2 linked regions of the Streptomyces venezuelae ATCC 10712 genome follow. The protein of the gene in region 2 interacts with the protein of the main gene of each other region in a pairwise test. Links are inferred from orthologs where the notes say so. Each region holds a gene or a part of one and is shown on either strand. Other genes may lie near its edges.

What was found.
Region 1: the proteins of abc-f (region 2) and DEJ43_RS24885 interact in binary tests that used the Escherichia coli proteins (3 or more experiments, as listed by UniProt). The link is inferred for Streptomyces venezuelae ATCC 10712 from one-to-one orthologs.

The regions. Positions count from the first base shown.
Region 1 is NZ_CP029197.1:5,338,820-5,347,228, forward strand. Bases 2,881-7,202 are described here. They hold DEJ43_RS24885 (multifunctional oxoglutarate decarboxylase/oxoglutarate dehydrogenase thiamine pyrophosphate-binding subunit/dihydrolipoyllysine-residue succinyltransferase subunit), read right to left. Parts: upstream 6,882-7,202; coding sequence 3,081-6,881; downstream 2,881-3,080. Other genes in these bases: fxsT (FxSxx-COOH system tetratricopeptide repeat protein), read left to right, coding at 2,881-2,997; DEJ43_RS24890 (HAMP domain-containing sensor histidine kinase), read right to left, coding at 7,172-7,202. Outside these bases: more of fxsT, read left to right, coding at 1-2,880; more of DEJ43_RS24890, read right to left, coding at 7,203-8,257; DEJ43_RS24895 (response regulator transcription factor), read right to left, coding at 8,287-8,409. UniProt on the Escherichia coli protein: E1 component of the 2-oxoglutarate dehydrogenase (OGDH) complex which catalyzes the decarboxylation of 2-oxoglutarate, the first step in the conversion of 2-oxoglutarate to succinyl-CoA and CO(2).
Region 2 is NZ_CP029197.1:1,663,409-1,670,369, forward strand. What follows is about bases 2,840-5,713. They hold abc-f (ribosomal protection-like ABC-F family protein), read right to left. Parts: upstream 5,139-5,713; coding sequence 3,540-5,138; downstream 2,840-3,539. Other genes in these bases: DEJ43_RS07355 (enoyl-CoA hydratase/isomerase family protein), read right to left, coding at 2,840-2,845; DEJ43_RS07360 (helix-turn-helix domain-containing protein), read right to left, coding at 2,977-3,198; ypfJ (KPN_02809 family neutral zinc metallopeptidase), read left to right, coding at 5,407-5,713. Outside these bases: DEJ43_RS07335 (Asp23/Gls24 family envelope stress response protein), read right to left, coding at 1-182; DEJ43_RS07340 (hypothetical protein), read right to left, coding at 189-380; DEJ43_RS07345 (Asp23/Gls24 family envelope stress response protein), read right to left, coding at 439-912; DEJ43_RS07350 (hypothetical protein), read left to right, coding at 1,006-1,794; more of DEJ43_RS07355, read right to left, coding at 2,045-2,839; more of ypfJ, read left to right, coding at 5,714-6,297; DEJ43_RS07375 (VOC family protein), read left to right, coding at 6,365-6,766; DEJ43_RS07380 (hypothetical protein), read right to left, coding at 6,792-6,961. UniProt on the Escherichia coli protein: Genetic data indicate it may be involved in ribosome assembly or function.

The DNA of each region.
Region 1 (8,409 bases), 3.7 Mb from region 2 along the record:
GCGGAGAGCCACGGGGGCAGGGCCGCCCCCGAGCACGTCCTGGTGGTCTTCCCCGGGTACCACCGCCCCTGGGCGGCCTGGATCAACCAGCGCCTCGAAGCCCACGGCGTACGCGCCACCCTCCAGCGCTGGGACCCGCCCCGCGAGGTCCCCCTCGAGGACTCCCTCGGCGACCTGCTGCTCGCCCGCGGCCAGGTCCTCCTCGTCCTCAACGACTGGTTCTTCGAGCTCGGCCCCCGGCCGGCCGGCGAATGGAACGACGTCCTGCGCGGCTTCGTCGCCGCCCACGCCGAGCGCTTCGCCGCCGTCAACCTCACCAACCGCACCCTGCTCCCCTCCACCGCCGTCCTCGAACCCGTCAGCCTCTGGGGCGTCGGCGAGGAGGAGGCGGAGGCCCGGCTGCTCGGCCGGCTCGCGATCGAGCCCCGCAGGTCCGCCGGCCGCCGCATCCCGGCCGCCGCCCTGGCCCGCTACCCCGACAACCCGCCGGAGATCTGGGGCGACATCCCCCGCCGCAACCCCCGGTTCACCGGCCGCGACGACCTCCTGACCACCCTTCAGGAGCGGCTCATGGACGCCGAGCGGGGCAGCGCCGCCTGCACCCTCCTCGGCATGTCGGGCATCGGCAAGACACAGATCGCCGCCGAGTACGCCCACCGGTTCAGCCCGGACTACGACGTCATCTGGTGGGTGAACTCCGACGACCGCAACGTCCAGCGCGACCGCCTCGGCGAACTCGCCGTCAAGCTCAACCTGCCCACCGGCAGCGAGCCCGGCGAGCGCATCCGGGCCGTCCGCGAGGCTCTGCGCCGGGGTGACCCGCACGCCCGCTGGCTGGTCGTCTTCGACGGCTGGGACGACACCGACGGCATCGACGTCATGCTGCCCCAGGGCCCGGGCCACGTCCTGATCACCTCCCGCAACCGCGGCTGGCGCGAGCACACCGACGTCCTGGAGATCCCCGGCTTCGACCGGCGCGAGTCCACCGGCTACCTCATGCGCCGCGCCCCGCAGATCAACGCGGCCGAGGCCGACGAGGTGGCCGCCGAGTTCGGAGACGTACCCCTGCCGCTGGTCCAGGCCGCCGCCTGGCTCGGCGAGTCCGGCATGGAGGCCGCCGAATACCTCCGCATGGTCCGCGACGGACGCCTCTCCACCGTCGACGAGCCCTCCCCGGGCGACGGCATGCCCAACGCCTCCCTCACCTCCTGGTCGATACTGATCAACCGGCTCCGTCTCTCCCAGCCGCAGGCCATCGACATCCTCAGCCTGTGCGCCTCCTTCGCCCCCGGCCGCATCCCCCTCGGCATCGTCCGCGCCTACCCCCAGGCACAACTGCCCGAGGACCTGCGCTGGATGGCCACCGACCTGCCCGCCTGGACCCGGGCGCTCGACACCCTCGTCAACTTCTCCGTGCTCACCCGCGAGACCCGCGGCCCGGTCACCACCGACGACATCGGCCCCCACCAGGAGTCGATCCACATGCACCGCCTGGTGCACGACATCGTCGCCCGCCTCACCGACGGCGAGCACCGCGACGCCCACCGCAAGGCCGTCCGCACCCTCCTCGCCGAGGCCGACCCGGGCAACCCCACGGACAGCCGGCACTGGCCCCGCTACTCCGAACTCCTGCCCCACCTGGAACCCTCCGGCGCCCTGCGCAGCACCGACCCCCGCATCCAGGTCGCCGTCCTCAACTGCCTCCGCTTCTGCGACCGCAGCGGCGAGTACAAGGCCGGCATCCGGCTCGCCCAGCGCATCCGGCACGAGTGGACCGCCTTCATGGAGCCCCTCGCCCCGCACATGCAGGAACTCACCACCCTCGAAGGCGACATCCTGCGCCGCTACGGCCGCTTCCGCGAGGCGTACGATCTCGACCTCGCCCAGCGCGAGCGGCTCGCCGCAGCCGAGAACACCGACCAGCTCGGCGAGCTCCAGACCAAGGTCTCCATCGCCCGCGACCTCCGCTTCCTCGGCCAGTACCAGGAGTCCGAACAGCTCCAGCGCGAAGCCCTCGCCGAAGCCCGCGACCTGCTGGGCGAGACCCAGTTCCTCACCCTGGTCGCCCGCCACAACCTCGGCGTGGTGCTGCGCATGCTCGGCCGCTACCAGGAGGCCTACGAGCAGGACACCGACACCCTCGCCCGCTGCGAGGCCGTCCTGCGCCCCCACCACGCCTCCACGCTCAACTCCAACAACGCCGTCGCCCAGGACCTCCGGCTGCTCGGCCGCTACCGCGAGGCCCTCGGCCGCCAGGAGGCCAACGTCCGGCTGCACGTACGCATCCTGGGACCCCAGCACCTCCACACCCTGTACGCGCAGAGCCAGCTGGCGCTCTGCCGCCGCCGCGAGGGCGGCTTCCAGCAGGACATCGGCGCCATGATGGCGAGCGTCCTCGAGCACCTGGAACAGGCGTACGGCCGCGACCACTACGTGACGCTGTCGGCCGTCACCAACTACGCCAACTTCCTGCGCGAACACGGCGACCTCGACCTGGCGAGGGAACTCATCACCGAGGCCGAGGCCGGCTACCGCGCCCTCCTCGGCCCCGCCCACCCCGTCTCCACCGGCGTCCTCGCCAACACGGCCCTGGTGATGCAGGCCTCCGGCGAGCGGGCCGCCGCCCTCACCATGCTGGAGTCCGCACTCGCCGGACTCACCGCCACCCTCGGCTCCGACCACCCCTGGGTGTTCGGCTGCGCCCTCAACACCACCGCCGCCCGCAACTTCAACGGCCGGGTGTACGAGGCCGCCGAACTCAGCCGCGACACCCTCCGCAGGGCCCGGCACGCCCTCGGCAACGAACACCCGCTGACCCTCTCCTGCCAGGTCGCGCTCGCCACCGACCTGCGCGGCCTGCGCGAGACCGACGAGGCGGGGAAGCTGGAGGAGGACGCGCTGCTCACCCTCACCAGGACGCTCGGCGCCCAGCACCCGCACACCCTCTCGGCACGCCAGCGCAACCGCCCGTACTGGGACTTCGAGGCCAACCTCTGACGTACGGCGGGACGGAACGCCGGAGGCCCGGCACCCCCTCGGGGGTGCCGGGCCTCCTCACGTCGGACGACGCGGTACGACGATCAGGCGTCGAAGACCTCGTTGACCAGCTGCTGCTGCTCCGCCTGGTGGCGCTTGGCCGAGCCGACCGCCGGGGAGGAGGAGTGCGGACGGGAGATCCGGCGCAGGCGCTCGCCCGCCGGGATGTCCGCGCCGACCGCCAGGTCGAGGTGGTCGATCAGGTTGAGCGCGATGAACGGCCAGGCACCCTGGTTCGCCGGCTCCTCCTGCGCCCAGATGTACTTCGCCGCGTTCGGGTACTTGGCGATCTCGGCCTGGAGCTCGGCACCCGGCAGCGGGTACAGGCGCTCGAGGCGGATGATCGCGGTCTCCGTGTCGCCGCGCTTCTGCCGCTCGGCCTCCAGGTCGTAGTAGACCTTGCCGGCGCAGAAGACGACCTTGCGGACGTCGGCCGGGTTCGCCGTCGCGTCACCGATCACCGGGCGGAAGCCGCCGGTGGTGAACTCCTCCACCTTGGACGCCGCGGCCTTCAGACGCAGCATCGACTTCGGGGTGAAGACGATGAGCGGCTTGTGGTGCGGGTTGTGGACCTGCCAGCGCAGCAGGTGGAAGTAGTTCGACGGCAGCGTCGGCATGGCGACCGTCATGTTGTCCTGGGCGCACATCTGGAGGAAGCGCTCCGGGCGCGCGGACGAGTGGTCCGGGCCCTGGCCCTCGTAGCCGTGCGGCAGGAGCAGCGTGACGCCGGAGGTCTGGCCCCACTTCTGCTCGGCCGAGGAGATGAACTCGTCGACGACGGTCTGCGCGCCGTTGACGAAGTCACCGAACTGGGCCTCCCAGATGACCAGGGAGTCCGGGCGGGCCAGCGAGTAGCCGTACTCGAAGCCCATCGCCGCGTACTCGCTGAGCAGCGAGTCGTAGACGTTGTAGTGGGCCTGGTCGTCGGTCAGGTAGAGCAGCGGGGTGTAGTCCTCGCCGGTCTCCTGGTCCACCAGGACCGCGTGACGCTGGCCGAAGGTGCCGCGGCGGGAGTCCTGGCCGGACAGCCGGACCGGGGTGCCCTCCATCAGCAGCGAGCCGATGGCGAGGGTCTCGCCGAAGCCCCAGTCGATGGTGCCGTCGTCGATGGAGGCGGCACGGCGCTGCATCTGCGGCAGCAGACGCGGGTGGACCGTGATCCGCTCCGGGATGGTGACCTGCGACTCGGCGATCCGCTTCACGACCTCGGCGGAGACCGCGGTGGTGACGCCGACCGGGAAGGCGGCCTTGGCGTCCGGCACGGTCGCCGTCGCCGGGGCGGCGGTGGCCTCGCGGACCTCGGCGAACACCTTCTCCAGCTGGCCCTGGAAGTCCTGGAGCGCCTGCTCCGCCTCTTCGAGGGTGATGTCGCCGCGACCGATGAGCGACTCGGTGTACAGCTTGCGCACCGAACGCTTCTTGTCGATCAGGTTGTACATCTGCGGGTTGGTGAACTGCGGGTTGTCGCCCTCGTTGTGACCGCGGCGGCGGTAGCAGATGAGGTCGATCACGACGTCCTTGTTGAACGTCTGGCGGAACTCGAAGGCGAGCCGCGCGACGCGGACCACGGCCTCCGGGTCGTCGCCGTTCACGTGGAAGATCGGCGCCTCGATCATGCGGGCCACGTCGGTCGCGTACATCGAGGAACGCGAGGACTCCGGGGCGGCGGTGAAGCCGACCTGGTTGTTGATGACGATGTGGACCGTGCCGCCGGTGCGGTAGCCCCGCAGCTGCGACATGTTCAGCGTCTCGGCGACGACGCCCTGGCCGGCGAAGGCCGCGTCACCGTGCAGGGCGACGGGCAGGACGGTGAAGTCCGTGCCGCCCTTGTTGATGACGTCCTGCTTGGCGCGGACGATGCCTTCCAGGACCGGGTCGACCGCCTCCAGGTGCGAGGGGTTCGCGGCCAGGGAGACCTTGATCTGCTCGCCGTCGAGACCGGTGAAGGTGCCCTCGGCGCCCAGGTGGTACTTGACGTCGCCGGAGCCGTGCATCGACTTCGGGTCGAGGTTGCCCTCGAACTCGCGGAAGATCTGCGCGTACGACTTGCCGACGATGTTCGCCAGGACGTTCAGCCGGCCGCGGTGGGCCATGCCGATGACGACCTCGTCGAGGCGCGATTCGGCGGCCGAGTCGATGACCGCGTCGAGCAGCGGGATGACGGACTCGCCGCCCTCCAGGGAGAAGCGCTTCTGGCCGACGTACTTGGTCTGCAGGAAGGTCTCGAAGGCCTCCGCGGCGTTCAGCCGGCGCAGGATCCGCAGCTGCTCCTCGCGCTCCACGCGGGAGTGCGGGCGCTCGACGCGGTCCTGGATCCACTTGCGCTGCTTCGGGTCCTGGATGTGCATGAACTCGACGCCGGTGGTGCGGCAGTACGAGTCGCGGAGCACGCCGAGGATGTCGCGGAGCTTCATCATCGACTTGCCGGCGAAGCCGCCGACCGCGAACTCCCGCTCCAGGTCCCACAGGGTGAGGCCGTGCTCGGTGATGTCCAGGTCGGGGTGCTTGCGCTGCTTGTACTCCAGCGGGTCGGTGTCGGCCATGACGTGGCCGCGGACCCGGTAGGAGTGGATGAGCTCGAAGACGCGCGCGGCCTTGGTGACGTCGTCGTCGTGCGAGGCGTCGATGTCCTTGAGCCAGCGGACCGGCTCGTAGGGGATGCGCAGGGCCTTGAAGATCTCGTCGTAGAAGCCCTCCTCGCCGAGGAGGAAGTTGGCGACGACGCGCAGGAACTCGCCGGAGGCGGCGCCCTGGATGACCCGGTGGTCGTACGTCGAGGTCAGGGTCATGACCTTCGAGATGCCCAGCTTGTTCAGGGTGTCCTGGGAGGTGCCCTGGAACTCGGCCGGGTAGTCCATCGAGCCGACGCCCATGATGACCGACTGTCCGGGCATCAGGCGCGGCACGGAGTGGACGGTGCCGAGGCCGCCGGGGTTGGTCAGGGAGACCGTGACGCCGGTGAAGTCCTCCATCGTCAGCTTGCCCACGCGGGCCCGCTTCACGATGTCCTCGTACGCCTGCCAGAACTCGAAGAAGTTGAGCGTCTCGGCCTTCTTGATGCCCGCGACGACGAGCTGGCGGTCGCCGTTGGGCTTCACCAGGTCGATCGCGAGACCGAAGTTCACGTGCTCCGGCTTGACCAGGGTCGGCTTGCCGTCCTTCTCCGCGAAGGAGTAGTTCATCGACGGCATGGCCTTGATCGCCTGCACCATCGCGTAGCCGATCAGGTGCGTGAAGGAGATCTTCCCGCCCCGGGCGCGCTTCAGGTGGTTGTTGATCACGATCCGGTTGTCGAAGAGCAGCTTCACCGGGACGGCGCGGACGGACGTGGCCGTCGGCACCTCCAGGGAGGCGTTCATGTTCTTCGCGACCGCGGCGGCGGGGCCGCGCAGCGTGATCAGCTCGGGGCCGGCGGGGGCCTCGGTCTTCGGCGCGGCGGCCGGAGCGGCCTTCGCCGGGGCCGGAGCGGCGGCGGCCGGCTTCGCGGCGGCCGGCGCGGGGGCCGCGGCGGGCTTCACGGGGGCCGGGGCCGGAGCGGCCGGGGCGGCGGCGGGAGCCGGAACGGCGGCCGGAGCGGCAGGCGCGGCCTGTGCGGGGCCCGCCTGCTGCGCGGCGGGCGCGCTCTGGGTGGTGGGCGCCGGGGCGGTCGGGGTCTCCGACGCTCCGGGCTTGTAGTCGGCGAAGAAGTCCCACCAGGCACGATCGACCGAATTCGGGTCCTGGAGGTACTGCTGGTAGATCTCGTCGACGAGCCACTCATTGGCACCGAAGGCGGTAGCAGGGTTCTGGCCCTGCCCGTCTTGGTCGGTCGGGGAGCTCGGGGTACTGGGGGACTGAGACGACACGGCGGCAACCGCCCTCTTCCGCTTCACAAGGTGATGGACAGCGGAAATAAAGGCTACGCCTGTCCGGCCGAGAGGTGCAGGCGGGGAGCGCCAACGTCGCGCAAGTCACACTTGACGGGGTGTTTCGGGGCCGTGAATGGCGGGAAACAAGCGTGGTTCCGCATGTGTGAGGGTAGGGAGAAGCGCAGGCACGGCCCGCTTCGACCGCACCTCTGACCAGGTCCCGCTCAGGTGCGCGGAGGTCTCCTCCACAGACACGCAGAACGAGCCGGTCCGGTTCGAACCCTACGTCAATCTCTCGGCGGAAGGCTGCCCGGAAGAGTGACCCGGATTCGGCAGCCACGTGACGATTCGGCCACCCCGATCCCGCCGCCGTGCAGATCCACCGCCCAGCGGGCGATCGCGAGACCGAGACCCGTGCCGCCGTCGCTCCCCGGGCCCTGCCGACGCGTCGCCGTACCCCGGTTGAACCGCTCGAAGACCTTGTGCCGCTCCGACTCCGGGATGCCGGGACCCTCGTCCTCGACCTCCAGCTCCAGCGAGTCCGGGTACGGCCCGCGCCGGGCCCTGACCGTGACCCGGCCGTGCGGCGGCGAGTGCTTCACCGCGTTGTCGATCAGGTTCGCCATCACCTGGTGCAGCCGCTCCACGTCCGCGTGCGCGACCAGCTCGGGCGGCGACACGTCCAGGTGCAGATGCACGTCCGTGCGGTTGTGCAGACCGGACGTCGACGACAGACCGCGCTGCGAGGCGGCGAGGTTCGCTTCCCGCAGAATTCCGGAGAGGTACGGCCAGACCTCGAAACGGCCCGCCCTGAGCGCCACGACACCGTTGTCAAGACGTGACAGGTCCAACAGCGTCTCCACCAGACGGCCCAGCCGCTCGGTCTGCTTCAGCGCCGACCGCATGGTCTCCGGATCCGCCTCGGACACCCCGTCCACGACGTTCTCCAGTACGGCCCTGAGCGCGGCGATCGGGGTGCGCAGCTCGTGCGACACATTGGCGACCAGCTCCTTGCGGTGCCGGTCCACTGCCTCCAGGTCGTCCGCCATGCGATTGATCGTCGAGGCCAGGTCGCCCAGCTCGTCGCGCCGGTCCGCGCCCCGCACCCGCCGGGTGAAGTCACCCCGCGAGATCGTGCCCGCCACCGTGGTCATCTCGTCGAGCGGTGCCGTCAGGGACTGCGCCACGAACTGGGTGATCAGCAGGGTCGCGATCATCGCGAAGATCGTGATGTAGCGGAACTCGGTGGACGTGCGGATCGCCACCAGGGCGAGACACGAGGTCAGCAGGACCGCTCCGACGACGAGCGCGCCCAGCTTGGTCTTGATCGAGATCGCGATCCGGCGGCGCGGCCCGCCGTCGGGCCCCCGCAGCTCCCTCGGCCACCCGGGCCCCCGCCGGCTCACAGCGCCGGGGTCTCCAGCGCGTAGCCGACGCCGTGGACCGTGCGGATGCGCTCGGCCCCGATCTTCCGGCGCAGCGCCTTGATGTGGCTGTCCACGGTCCGGGTGCCCGAGGCGTCCGC
Region 2 (6,961 bases):
ACCCGGGCGACGTCCCGGTGGACGACGACCGAGGCGTGGGGCTTCGAGCCGCCCTCGGGGACGGCGCCCGCGGCCTCCCGCGCCGCCTGGGCGGCGATCTTCGCGACGACCCGGTCGGCGATCGCCGTCGCCCCCCGATCCCGCGCGGGGGCCCGGGGGGCGAGGTCTGCTGCTGTCGCCACCCCCGGTCACCGCCGCCGGTCGCCGCGTTCGCGTCCCCGGAACAGATCGCCGGGTTCGAGGTCGCCTTCGAGGAAGCGGCCCACCACGAAGCCGACCGCGCCCAATGCCGCGACCAGCAGAAACGCTCCGAAACCGCCGAAGTATCCGGCGAAGCCGAGAGCCATGCCGGCCACCAGGCCGACCACCGACATGCTCATTCCTGACCCCTTTCCGAGTCCTCCTGAGCCCCCTGTACGCGTACCCCGCCGTCAGCGGCTACTGAAGCCGCGGCTCCGGCTCGTCCTCCTCGTCGTCGGGCAGCTTCACGTCGCTGACCGCGATGTTGACCTCGACGACTTCGAGTCCGGTCATCCGCTCGACGGCGGCGATCACGTTCTCCCGGACGTCGCCGGCGACATCGGCGATGGAGACGCCGTAGTCGACGACGATCTCCAGGTCGAGCGCGGTCTGCACCTCGCCGACCTCGGCCTTGACGCCTCGGCTGACGTTCGACTTCCCGCTGCCGCCGCCGGGTACGCGGTCGCGGACGGCGCCGAAGGTGCGGGAGAGTCCGCTGCCCATGGCGTGGACGCCGTCGACGTCGCGGGCGGCGAGACCGGCGATCTTCTCGACGACTCCGTCCGCGATCGTGGTCCGGCCCCGGGTGGCCGCCGCGCCGCCGCCCCGCTTGGTCACCGAGGTGCGGCGGGGTTCGTCGCCGGTGTCGCTGGTGTGAGTGGTGTCGGTCATCACATTGCGCCCCTTCTGGGATATTTCGGGGTTCTTCGCCCACATTAAGGGCGGTTACCCGATCTCGCCCCGGGGATACGGCAGGCTGGGGCAATGACGACGGCTGAGGGATGGACGGCGGCGGTACGAGACCGCCTCGCGCCGGGCAGGCTGCTGCCGCTCGGAGCGGCGGCGGAAGGGGCGTGGATCACCGAGCGGGCGGCCCGGGAGGTCCTCGGCCGGGCCGCCTCGGCGGTACGGGGCGTGGTGCCGGGCCGCTTGCGGATCGGCCCGGCGGAGGAGCCCGATGAGGTGACGGGGGCCGCGGCCGGGACCGAACCGGCGGACGGGGCGGCGGACGTGCCGGCGGGCGGGCCGGCGGGAGTGGCGGAGGACGGACCGCCGGACGGGGCGGCGGGCGGGGCGGTGGAGCTGCCGCCGGTGCCGCCCGGCGGGGCCGTGACCGGGCCCCTGGTGATCACCGCCGCGCTCGGGGCGGTGGCCGGTCGGCCGCTGCCGGAGCTCACCGGGGAGCTGCGGGAGGCACTCTTCGCGGTGGCCCGGGAGGCGTTGGGCCTTCCGGTGGCGCGGGTGGACCTGCGGGTGACGGAGCTGCTCGACGCTCCCCCGCCCCGCGACTCCCCGGCCCCGCCGCCGAGGCCGACCTCCCCTGCCACGGACGACCCGGTGGCGCTGGCCGTGCTCGCGGTCGAGGGCGTGGCGGCCGTGACCGACGCGCTGGGTCCGCCGGTGCACCGGGACGCGGACCGGCTGCGGGTGGAACTGGCGGTGACGGCGGGCCGCCGGGCCCTGGACGTGGCCCGCGCGGCCCGGACGGCGGCGGCCACGGCCGCCGCCACGGGAACGGCATCGGTCACGGTGCTGGTCTCGGACGTGCGGTAGCCACGGCCGTGCGGCAGCCGCCGCCGTGCGGCCCGGGTGGGGTCGGAGCGGGCGGGAGCCGCCGCCGTTGGCCCGAGCGGGCTGGAGCGGGCGATACCGCCGCCCCGCGGTCCGGGTGAGGTCTGAGCGGGTGGTCGCCGGACCCGGGCCGGCTCGGGCCGGGGTTCGCGTCGCTCGGGACGGGCGACGGCCCGGCCGGTCCGGCTGTCGGGCCGGGGCGGGCGGGCCGTCGGTCGTGGGGTGGGGCGGGTCAGTCGCCGAGGCCCGCGAGGTCGCGCAGGCGGCGGGCCTGGGCGGCGCGCTCGGCGACGCGCTGCTCCTCGTACGAGCGGCCGGAGACGCCCTGGAGCAGCGCCTTGGTCTCGGTGACCGCGTCGCGCGGCGCCGCGAGCAGGGCGCCGCTGAGGTCCCGTACCGCCGCGTCGAGCTCGTCGGCGGGCACGGACAGGTTGGCGAGGCCGATGCGCTCGGCCTCCTCCGCGCCGACGAAGCGCCCGGTGGCGCAGATCTCCAGCGCGCGGGCGTAGCCGACGAGCGAGACGAGCGGGTGCGTCCCGGTCAGGTCCGGGACGAGACCCAGGCTGGTCTCGCGCATGGCGAACTGCACGTCCTCGGCGACGACCCGCAGGTCGCAGGCGAGAGCGAGCTGGAAGCCCGCGCCGATGGCATGGCCCTGGACGGCCGCGATCGACACGAGGTCGCTACGGCGCCACCAGGTGAACGCCTCCTGGTATTCGGCGATGACCGCGTCGAGGTCCTCGTCGGAACCGCGCGCGAGATCGAGGAAGGACGGCTCTCCGTCGAAGCCCTCGGGCGTGAACGCCTGCCGGTCGAGTCCGGCGGAGAAGGACTGTCCCTCGCCGCGCAGGACGACGACCCGCACGCTGCCGGGCAACGACCGGCCGGCTTCCGTCAACGCCCGCCACAGAGCGGGAGACTGAGCGTTGCGCTTCGCCGGATTGGTCAGGGTCACCGTGGCAACGGCGTCCTCGACGGTGAGCCGTACACCGTCCTTGTCGAATACGAGCTCAGAGTCGTCGAGCGTAGTCATGGGGCGCCTCCGGTTCCGGTGCAGCACTGCATCCGATGCTAAGTGACTGCACAGTAACCACCTGGCCGGCCCGAGGGCCGACCGGGTGGCCACCGGGGGAAGACCCGGTGGCCCGGTCGAGGCGTCCTATGTCAGGCCGAGGCCGCCTTCTTGCCTCGTGTCGCTCCGCCGCGTCCACGCAGCGTGACTCCGGACTCGCTGAGCATCCGGTGGACGAATCCGTAGGAGCGGCCGGTTTCCTCGGCCAGCGCCCGGATGCTCGCACCGGAGTCGTACTTCTTCTTCAGGTCTGCCGCGAGCTTGTCGCGCGCGGCGCCGGTCACCCGGCTGCCCTTCTTCAGAGTCTCGGCCACCCGTGCCTCCTCATGGGAAGTGCGCTCTGGACTTCTCATGATCACCCCTCCTGTCCGTCCTGGCCACCCATTCGACAAGGTCGATGCCGCCGGGTTTGTGGACGAGCGCGCGTTCATCACGACCGGAAGAACGGATTCCGCAGGGCCTGGAACCCGTCTTCACCTCGCCCGGAGCGGGAAGTGCCAGGTCAGCGACACCATGGGAACACACGTACGGCGCGGGTCTGCCGGAAGGATTCCGCAGAGCACCGCGCCGGGGGTACGAGACGCCCTCACTCAGATGAAGGATCACCCATGAGCCGAATGATCCAGCCGGGCATGATCACCCGGCCGCCTCCGGGTCAGGCGAGCGCCACCAGGTCCGCGTAGTCCGGGCCCCACAGGTCCTCGACGCCGTCCGGGAGCAGGATGATCCGCTCCGGCTCCAGCGCGTCGACCGCGCCCTCGTCGTGGGTGACGAGCACGACGGCGCCCTTGTACGTCCGCAGGGCGCCGAGGATCTCCTCGCGGCTCGCCGGGTCCAGGTTGTTGGTCGGCTCGTCGAGGAGCAGCACGTTCGCCGAGGAGACGACCAGGGTGGCCAGGGCGAGACGGGTCTTCTCGCCGCCGGAGAGCACCCCGGCCGGCTTGTCGACGTCGTCGCCCGAGAAGAGGAAGGAGCCGAGCGTCTTGCGGACCTGGACCAGGTCGAGGTCGGGCGCGGCCGAGCGCATGTTCTCCAGGACGCTGCGCTCGGGGTCGAGGGTCTCGTGCTCCTGGGCGTAGTAGCCGAGCTTGAGGCCGTGGCCCGGGGTCACCTCGCCGGTGTCGGGCTTCTCGGCGCCGGCGAGCAGCCGGAGCAGCGTGGTCTTGCCCGCGCCGTTGAGGCCGAGGATGACGACGCGGGAGCCCTTGTCGATGGCGAGGTCCACATCGGTGAAGATCTCGAGCGAGCCGTAGGACTTGGACAGTCCCTCGGCCGTCAGCGGGGTCTTGCCGCAGGGCGCGGGCTCGGGGAAGCGCAGCTTGGCGACCTTGTCGGAGGCGCGCACCTCCTCGAGGCCGGAGAGCAGCCGCTCGGCGCGCTTGGCCATGTTCTGCGCGGCGACGGTCTTGGTGGCCTTGGCGCGCATCTTGTCGGCCTGCGAGTTGAGGGCGGCGGCCTTCTTCTCGGCGTTCTGGCGCTCGCGCTTGCGGCGCTTCTCGTCGGCCTCGCGCTGCTGCTGGTAGAGCTTCCAGCCCATGTTGTAGACGTCGATGGTGGAGCGGTTGGCGTCCAGGTAGAAGACCTTGTTGACGACGGTCTCGACGAGGTCGACGTCGTGGGAGATCACGATGAAGCCGCCGCGGTAGGTCTTCAGGTAGTCGCGCAGCCAGACGATGGAGTCGGCGTCGAGGTGGTTGGTCGGCTCGTCGAGGAGGAGCGTGTCGGCGTCCGAGAAGAGGATCCGGGCGAGCTCGACCCGGCGGCGCTGGCCACCGGAGAGGGTGTGCAGCGGCTGGCCCAGGACCCGGTCGGGCAGGCCGAGGGCGGCGGCGATGGTGGAGGCCTCGGCCTCGGCCGCGTACCCGCCCTTGGTCAGGAACTCGGTCTCCTGGCGCTCGTACTGCCGCATCGCCTTGTCGCGGGTGGCGCCGGAGCCGGTGGCGATGCGCTCCTCGTTCATCCGCATCTTCTTGAGGAGGACGTCGAGGCCGCGGGCGGAGAGGATGCGGTCGCGGGCCAGCACGTCGAGGTCGCCGGTGCGCGGGTCCTGCGGGAGGTAGCCGACCTCGCCGGAGCGGGCGATCTGGCCGGCCGCGGGCATGCCCTCGCCCGCGAGGCACTTGGTGAGGGTGGTCTTGCCCGCTCCGTTGCGGCCGACGAGGCCGATGCGGTCGCCCTTGGCGACGCGGAAGGAAGCGGACTCGATGAGGACGCGGGCGCCGGCGCGCAGCTCGATGCCGGAAGCGGTGATCACGGACAGACTCCAGGGCGGTGTGGAAACGGCGGAAGGAGGGCTGAGGGAGGGCTTCGACGCCGCTAGTGCACGGGGAGAATGGCCATACGGCCAGTCTAACGGGCCCCTGCAACTGGTTTTCGGCCATGCGGGAGGGTACGGGGCCGATCGGGAGGTTTCTCGCATCTCCGGTAGAGGCCACCAAAAGGGGCGAGGGTCGTGATAACGGTCGATACTCGGCGCAGGGCGGCGGCCACTGCCGCGGCAGTGACGCGGAGGGTGGTGGACCGTGCAGTTCGACGACGACGCCGATCTGGACACCTCGGAGGTCAAGGACGTCCGGAACAGCCGCATCCCGGGCGGCAGGGCGACCGTCGGCGGCGGGATCATCGGCTTCATCGCCCTGATCCTGGGCGTCCTCTTCGGGGTCGGACCGGACCAGCTCGGGCTCTCCGGCGGCGGCGACGAGCCGGCCGCCAGCGCCTCGTCGGCGGCCCAGGTCTCCCAGAGCTGCCGGAAGGGCTCGGACGCCAACACCCGCGAGGACTGCCGGATCGTCGCCGTCGTCAACAGCGTCCAGGACTTCTGGCGGAGCGAGTATGCGCGCCGGGGCGGCACCTACGGGAGCGCCGCCACCGTGGTGTTCAGCCAGCGGGTCCCCACCGCCTGCGGGTCCGCGACCTCGGCCGTGGGGCCCTTCTACTGCCCCGGCGACCGGCAGGTCTATCTCGACCTGGGTTTCTTCGACGAGCTGCGCACCAAGTTCGGGTCGAGCGGCGGACCCTTCGCCCAGGCGTACGTGGTGGCGCACGAGTACGGCCACCACATCCAGAACCTCATGGGGACGCTGAGCCGCGCCCAGGACGGGCGGACCGGCGCGAACTCCAACGCGGTACGGGTCGAGCTGCAGGCCGACTGCTACGCGGGCGTCTGGGCGCGGCACGCCACGACCACCCCCGACGAGCGGACGGGCCGGCCGGTGCTCACCCGGCTCACGGACGCGGACATCCGGGACGGCCTGGACGCGGCGGCCGCGGTGGGCGACGACCGGATCCAGGAGCGGTTCCAGGGGCGGGTGACGCCGGAGACCTGGACGCACGGCTCCGCGGCCCAGCGCCAGCAGTGGTTCTACGAGGGCTACCGGACCGGCGACATGGCCCGGTGCAACACCTTCCGCTGATTGCCCGCGGGGACTGCCAGACTGAGACCCAGGTCACATTCGGCTGGATCGAAGGGAAGTGATCGGGATGGCTGAGGCCCCCCACATCTGTCCGGCGCTGACGTACCAGGACGCGAAGGCGGCGATCACCCAGCTGACGGAGGGCTTCGGCTTCCGGGCCACCGCGGTGTACGAGGGCGAGGACGGGCTCGTCGCGCACGCCGAGCTCTCGTACGGGAACGGCATGGTGATGCTGGGCAGCAAGGGCACCGGCAGCGAGTTCGACAAGCTGATGGCCAAGGCGGGCCCGGTCGGGATCTTCGTGCACGTGGACGACGTCGATGAGCACCACGCGCGGGCGGTGGCGCACGGCGTCGAGATCGTGATGCCGCCCAAGGACCAGGAGTACGGCTCGCGGGACTACACGGCCCGGGACGTCGAGGGCAACGTCTGGAGCTTCGGGACGTACACCCCCGGCGCCGCGGAGTAGCCGGGCGCCGGGGACGGGCCCGCGGTCACGCTCCCCCGGTGTGCACCTGGAACGCCGCCCTGCGGACCGCCTTGGCGAGCGCCGGGTCCGGATGGGCGGCGGCGAGGGCGACCAGGACCTGGACGGTACGGGGATGGCCGACCGCACGGACCTCGTCGAGCAGCGCCGGGACGGTGCCCTGCACGGCGGATTCGA